DNA from 3 places in the Paenibacillus sp. V4I7 genome. Region 1 is predicted to be linked to each of the others. Evidence: predicted binding sites of a transcription regulator. Region 1 holds the regulator's gene; each other region holds the start of a gene.
The links. The regulator LexA, encoded in region 1, represses DNA repair genes until DNA is damaged. The targets are predictions, from matches to a motif close to CGAACATATGTTCG.
Positions count from the first base shown of each region.

Region 2: QFZ80_RS00525 (YhjD family protein) is a predicted target of LexA. The motif match lies at 1,262-1,275, and genes of this name have one in related genera.
Region 3: QFZ80_RS28360 (YolD-like family protein) is a predicted target of LexA. The motif match lies at 1,388-1,401, and genes of this name have one in related genera.

Region 1 covers NZ_JAUSZD010000002.1:2,315,119-2,317,324, reverse strand. The annotation lists gene QFZ80_RS11590 (LysM peptidoglycan-binding domain-containing protein) at 82-489, opposite strand; gene lexA (transcriptional repressor LexA) at 638-1,255, shown strand; gene QFZ80_RS11580 (aminopeptidase) at 1,829-2,206, opposite strand, start outside.
Region 2 covers NZ_JAUSZD010000001.1:108,346-110,551, reverse strand. The annotation lists gene QFZ80_RS00530 (hypothetical protein) at 217-912, opposite strand; gene QFZ80_RS00525 (YhjD family protein) at 1,294-1,662, shown strand; gene QFZ80_RS00520 (DNA polymerase IV) at 1,659-2,206, shown strand, end outside.
Region 3 covers NZ_JAUSZD010000002.1:6,052,453-6,054,658, reverse strand. The annotation lists gene gdhA (NADP-specific glutamate dehydrogenase) at 1-283, opposite strand, end outside; gene QFZ80_RS28365 (DJ-1/PfpI family protein) at 667-1,227, opposite strand; gene QFZ80_RS28360 (YolD-like family protein) at 1,422-1,649, shown strand; gene QFZ80_RS28355 (SDR family NAD(P)-dependent oxidoreductase) at 2,103-2,206, shown strand, end outside.

The sequences.
Region 1 (2,206 bases):
GTCAAGAGACAACAAAAAGAGGCATAGGAACAAGTCCAAGCCTCATCATATTTAGAGTCTATTAAAAATAGTAAAGTGAAATTACGGAAGCAATAAAACCTGTCCTTCTTTCAGGGAGCTGGTGGTTAAATGATTGATTGTCTTTAATTCATGCATATAGGAACGCACGTTCTCATCGCTTTTTTTATGTGCAGAAGCAATATCCCATAGTGTGTCTCCTCGTTGAATAACGACTTGATCTTGTACGACTGCTTTCGGAGAAATGTTAAAAGGCGTCACGGAAACTGGGGTTGTTGCGTTTGCAGCCCCTTCCCCTGCATAGGCTTGAACCATAGCACCAAATGAAAACACAGTACCAAGAATAACTGCTAATAGAATGAAGCGTACAATCGCTTTTGTATAACTAGAATTAAATGTCATCCCTTTGGATGTGCTAGCAGATCTATGAGGTGCGTGTGTTGTGTTAGTGTTTGAATAAGCCATATACATGAATGATCATCTCCCAAACATTTGTTCTGGTATTAGAATAACACGAACACATGTTTGAGTCAACCCTTTTTCTCGAACTTATGTTTGTACGAACTCGGGTTCTATGTTATACTTTGGGTAATGATTCCCAGTATTGGAGTGATAACTATTGAGTAAGATTTCGCAGCGTCAACAAGCTATATTGGAATTCATTAAGAATGAAGTGAAAGATAAGGGGTACCCGCCTTCCGTTAGAGAAATCGGCGAGGCAGTCGGACTAGCTTCTAGTTCAACTGTACATGGGCATTTGGAGCGTCTTGAGAAGAAAGGTATGATTCGTCGAGATCCTACTAAGCCTCGTGCTATTGAAATTCTAGGTCTTGATGGTGCTGAAACGCATTTTGCGGTTTCTGTAGCTCGCGTACCTCTCGTTGGTAAAGTAACTGCCGGTGTGCCTATTACAGCAACAGAGAACATTGAAGACTACTTTCCACTTCCTGTCAGCATGGTAGGAGACAATAATGTGTTCATGCTTAGCGTCATGGGTGACAGTATGATCGAAGCCGGTATTCATAACGGCGATTATGTCATCGTAAAGCAGCAGCAAACCGCTAATAACGGAGACATTGTTGTTGCAATGACGGAAGATGATGAAGCAACGGTGAAACGCTTTTACAAGGAAAAGGATCATATTCGTCTTCAACCGGAGAACTCTGCTTTGCAGCCTATCCTCTTGAAACATGTTACGATACTAGGCCGTGTCATTGGTTTGTTCCGGGATATGTAATAGCCCTACAGCCCTTATTCTACATACAATACCAATGAGAAAGGACCGAGAGGACAATAGTCCCTCGGTCCTTTTCTATGTAAACAGCCTTTGTCGTATGAAGCAATGATCAGATGGATCAACTCAATAACGTAGAGGAGCAACAGATCCAAATATGGATTATCAAAAGTTTATCATATGAACCTTGTTCCCTACTTAACCAAGAAGGTTGAAGCGGATTCAGATAAGAGTCTTAATAGACTTCTATTACGTCTTTTAGATCGCATTTTACCTAAATAGAAGCTCCTATAGACTACACTTAGACATAATCCTCTAGTTGCTTCAATATAAAGAAATGGGGCTGTCCCAAAAGTAAAATTTACTCTTGGACAGCCCCTTAAGCCCTATAGACCTTCTGGGACATTCGAATCGATATTCAGAACGGAAAGCATCCTTCCTATACACATCACAATTTTGGACGGATTAGAAGTCTCTAGAGACTTCTATCTTCCGTCTTCCTTCTTCTATCTGCTCACTATCCCCTTAAATAAAACCAGAAGTACTTCCAACTTAGAAATTAATCTAAAATTTCAACTAAAATGCAAGCGCCCAATTTCCATGACGGAAAATCGGTTCAACGGTACCATCACCACGGACACCATCGATCTCAAGATCAGCGGTCCCGATCATAAAATCCACATGAATCAAACTGGTGTTCCCACCTCGAGTTTTCAGCTCTTCACTTGATAAAGATACTCCATCCTGCAAGTTGATCGGGTAGCAGCTTCCTAAGGCCAGGTGGCAGGATGCATTCTCGTCAATGCCCGTGTTGTAGAAAATGCGATCTAGATTTGAGATCGGCGAATCAAAAGGTACGAGCGCAACTTCTCCCAAATACCGTGCGCCCTCATCCATATCGAGCAACTTAGCTAGATGCTCATAGCCGACTTCTGCCTGATAATCCACAACTTT
Region 2 (2,206 bases), on a different contig from region 1:
TAATTATAATCAATAAAATGGTTCCGTGCGTGGATTGTAAGATTACGGAAAAGCGAAAAAATCAAAGGTCATGAAAGCATCACCTACAACTTGGAGTTGCATGCCTTACTAACCTGAGAGAATTATGCAAAAAAATAGAATTGTAGCGCGCTGCGCTGCAGCTCATCTTTCGTCATTTATTTTCTGTTCATGTTTAGTCAACATCTCTAGCTGAAGCTATCTGTCTTCATCCTGAAATAACACTTTTTCTTTATTAACTCCAACAGTATATGAAGTGGTCTCTGACACAACATTCAAAATGTATTCTACATCATCAACATCTACTGCTAGAACAGTAAGATCTTTTAAAGGAATCTGTTGTTTTTTGAAGTGTGGATCCACTATTCTGAGCATGTGAGAAAGAACGGAAGTAGCAAAATCGTCCTCTGATAGCAGAAACCCACCGTCCTCATCTCTAACTTTCCCTCTATAAGTATGTTTCAAATAAACTAATCTTTCTTCTGGATGGTATTCCAATACAATCGAATTGGATACATATCCAGTGTCTTTAACGATATGCCCTATGTATTGTGTCGGTGACCCAATCCTCTCAAAACTGTCTTTTCTAACAAGCTTTGGTTTTGCGCAGAGAACATGTGGAGCCATGAATGTAGGATCGTTTTTATAGTTTTGAATCAACACTAGAATCTCCTGAAGTTTCATCTTTTCTTTAATTAGATAGGCAACAAACTGCTCTTTGCTTATTGAATTGTTACCTCGAACCTCACTAAATAATTGTGACATTTCTACAGTATTCGGTTCGTATACAAAGCCGGCAGGAAAAGGGGTTTTCTCTAAATTTAATATTTCATTACTTAGTCGATAAATCTTTCCTTGAAGATCATGTTCAAGAGTATCGAGTGATCGTTTCAAATGTACACACCCCTTTTTCCTTAGCAGCGCCAACAGAACTTAGCGGTTGCTTTTTCAAGTACGAGAATGACAACTTTCCCGCCCCCAATTTAAGATATATTTCTAATATTAACCTATTAATTCATACATAAACATATAATCCGCGGAAACTACATTCTCATTCTTCGCGGCAACGCGGCTGCTACTTAGTTCTCCGATTTTAGATACCACTTAAAACCAGAGATTCGAGTGATGCTGAACCTTCCATCTATCCCTCGAGGCCGCCGTTATCAAAGAGAATGTAAATGCATTCAGCATTTCCAAAAATTTAACTTGCATAGACAAACCGTCTTCGTTATATAATAAGATACAAACAAATGTTCTTATTATGGTGGTGGAAATATGTCATTAGACGAACAGGCTATTACAAACGATGATTTACAACTCGTCAAAGAATATACGCTCCTTCCTATTCTGCTTGACATGCTTACTCGTGACATGAACGAAATGAAGGCATTTGAAGATCGTATCATTTACAACCATGTAATTCATTATTTACAGGATATCGAAGGCACAATATATCGAGTTATTCAGGAGATTAAGCAAAAGATGCGACAACGCGGAATTAAAATACTTAGCACAACGCCGGGTAAATCAGGTATAGACGTTGAGTATAAAATACGTGGATATGTGCATCATTTCAGCATGCTCCGCAGTTTAGTAAAAGCAGAGCTCATGACCACTCTTTCAGATTTGCGGAGCCGACTATGAAGGATCAAAAAGTTATAATGCTCGCGGATGGCATGTCTTTTTATGCCTCAGTCGAAAAGGCAGATCACCCGAATATTCGTTATCGACCCGTAGCTGTTGCAGGCTCTGTTGAACGGCGCAGCGGAATAATTTTAGCTGCTTGTCCGATCGCAAAGAGTTTTGGCGTTACGACCGCGGATCGGCTTGGCGAGGCATTAGGTAAGTGCCCGGAGCTTATTGTAATGAAGCCGCGCATGCAACATTACATCGACGTTTCCATGCAAATTACGCGCATATATCAAGAATTCACCGACCTAGTGGAAATATTTTCCATAGATGAAAGTTGGCTTGACGTGACAGGTTCTATTAATCAGTTTGGCGATGCTGATACAATTGCAAGAATGATTCAGAATCAAGTAATGCAGCAGACAGGGGTTAGGGTCAGAGTTGGTATCGGATCCAACAAAATGATGAGCAAAATGGCAAATTCGATATGGGCGAAGAAAAACGAAAGTGGTATTTTCACACTGGAGAAGGATCAAATTCCAACACTACTCTGGCCTCA
Region 3 (2,206 bases), 3.7 Mb from region 1:
CACTGTTAAATTGAACACGAAAACCACGATTAACTTGCGTTATCCCTTGGTCATCTACCCAGGGCACGCGGAAAGTGATTAAGCGCTCTGGTTCCACGATCCGCTCAAGAATACCGTATTTCATATACTTCGGATGCTTAGAGAGAACCGGGATCAGCGACTCTAAAATCTCCTTCACAGCTTGATGGAACTCATATTCATAAGGATTACGTTTGACTACGGTTTCGTATACGACGTGTACATATTCCCTTGCAACTGCCTCATTATCCACTTGAACAATCACAACCTCATCCACCTTCATAATCAGTTATAGTAAAATGTCTAATAGTATAGTTTTACCTTATCCTTGGCAATTGGGCAATTAAAATTTACATGTCATGTAAGCTTACTTTTTTGTGTTAATTAAGTGCTCATTTGGTATAAAATAACATGACATACATGCTGCACTACTAGGGGGTGAAGTTGGTGTGATTGAGGTGGGTAACAGGGCGCTTTCTGTCAGTTTGGCCTTATGGTCGCACTAGATTAGATGAGGACAAATTTTTGTAACATGACGGAAAATAATAGTTCAACATTAAAAGGGCTGCAGGGGCAGCCCTCGGTATTCGCTTACTTCTGGAGGCCAAGCGGTATTGCAAAAAATCGGAGGTATAGGATCAACCTAAGTTATTTGGAGAGTAGCTTCAAAAACTCACGCATGAAGCCTGGTAAATCCGGCCAAGCGTGACCAGTGACTAATTTACCATCCACATGAAGTAAATCTGTTGTATACAAAGCTCCGAGCTGCTCGACATCTAAACGACAAGCGTTATAGGCAGTCATGGTGCGGCCTTCAAAAAAGCGATTGTCTTTTAAAGCGGAGAATACCTGTGCAGCATGGCAAATAGCGCCGATTGGTTTATCAGCTTCAAGGAAGTGACGAATAATACGTGGAACATGTTCGTTCGAACGGATGTACTCTGGGGCTCTGCCTCCAGGAATGATTAAACCATCATATTGACTAGGATCTACATCAACGAAAGCGATGTGTGACGGCAGCAGATGCCCCGGTTTCTCTGTATAGGTCTCCCAATCGTCGATAAAATCGTGAACGACTGTACGAAGTACTTTCTTCGTCGGTGAAGCAATTATGGCCTCGTACCCTTCCTCTAATACACGAAAATAGGGGTAATAAACTTCTAGAACTTCTGCAGCATCACCAGTTAGAATTAAGATTCTCTTTGACATGGAATCACTCCTTGGAAATAGATGGTAACCCACCTATAATTATGAATAAACCTCGTTTCGTTGTAAACGGGTGGAATTTGATACGATTTGTCGAATCGAACGAATGAAGTATATCCCAAAGACTCTTTACCACTCATCCTACTAAAAGTATAATAAGATTAGAACGAATGTTCTGGGATTGGAGTTGAGTCATAATGAGTATTAGTAATCGTGAGAATAAAAAGATAGCCAACGTAATGGCTAATGCCTTACTTAGCCAGCAATTTATTATTGTAAAGATTTATAATGAGGCTGGGGATGGGCAAATTACAGGTCTAATAACCAAAATTGATCAAGAGATAAGAAGAGTAAAGTTATCCCACGAAAATGGTACGGATTGGGTAGCATTTGACGATATCTTGAATGTAGAATTGGTGGAATAATACTTAAGTTATACTTTGCTTTTTATTTGGCAATACTAGTGGTTATTGCGTTAAAAACGGAAAAGAAAGAAAACCTGTTTACCGGATAATGTTCGAATTAAAAATGTATCCATATTGGAATTGAAAATTGAATAAAGTATTGCCTGCAATATGGTTAATTTCTCTTTTCAGGTAAGACGCAAGAATGAAGAAGCTGAGATCAATGATCCAGCTTCTTTTTATTTTCTTCGGTGAAAATAAAGTCAGTAGCTTCATAAAAACCAGCGTATTCATCCCCTAAAATTGAAAGCAAAAGTGAATTTCGTAAAAGGTATACTGAAACGTGAGGGAGAAAAAAAGGTCTTCCTTGTACAAAAACAAACATTTAGTGATTGACCAATCAATAACAAGATGATATGATGATTTCAAGTTAGTGATTGATCAATAACAAATAACGAAATGAGGCCGATGAAAATGGAAAAAGCAATTGTAATTGGAGCAACGGGCGGGACGGGAGCAGCCATCACGGAAGAACTGGTCAAACGGGGGATACGTACTATTGCATTTGGGCGTTCGCG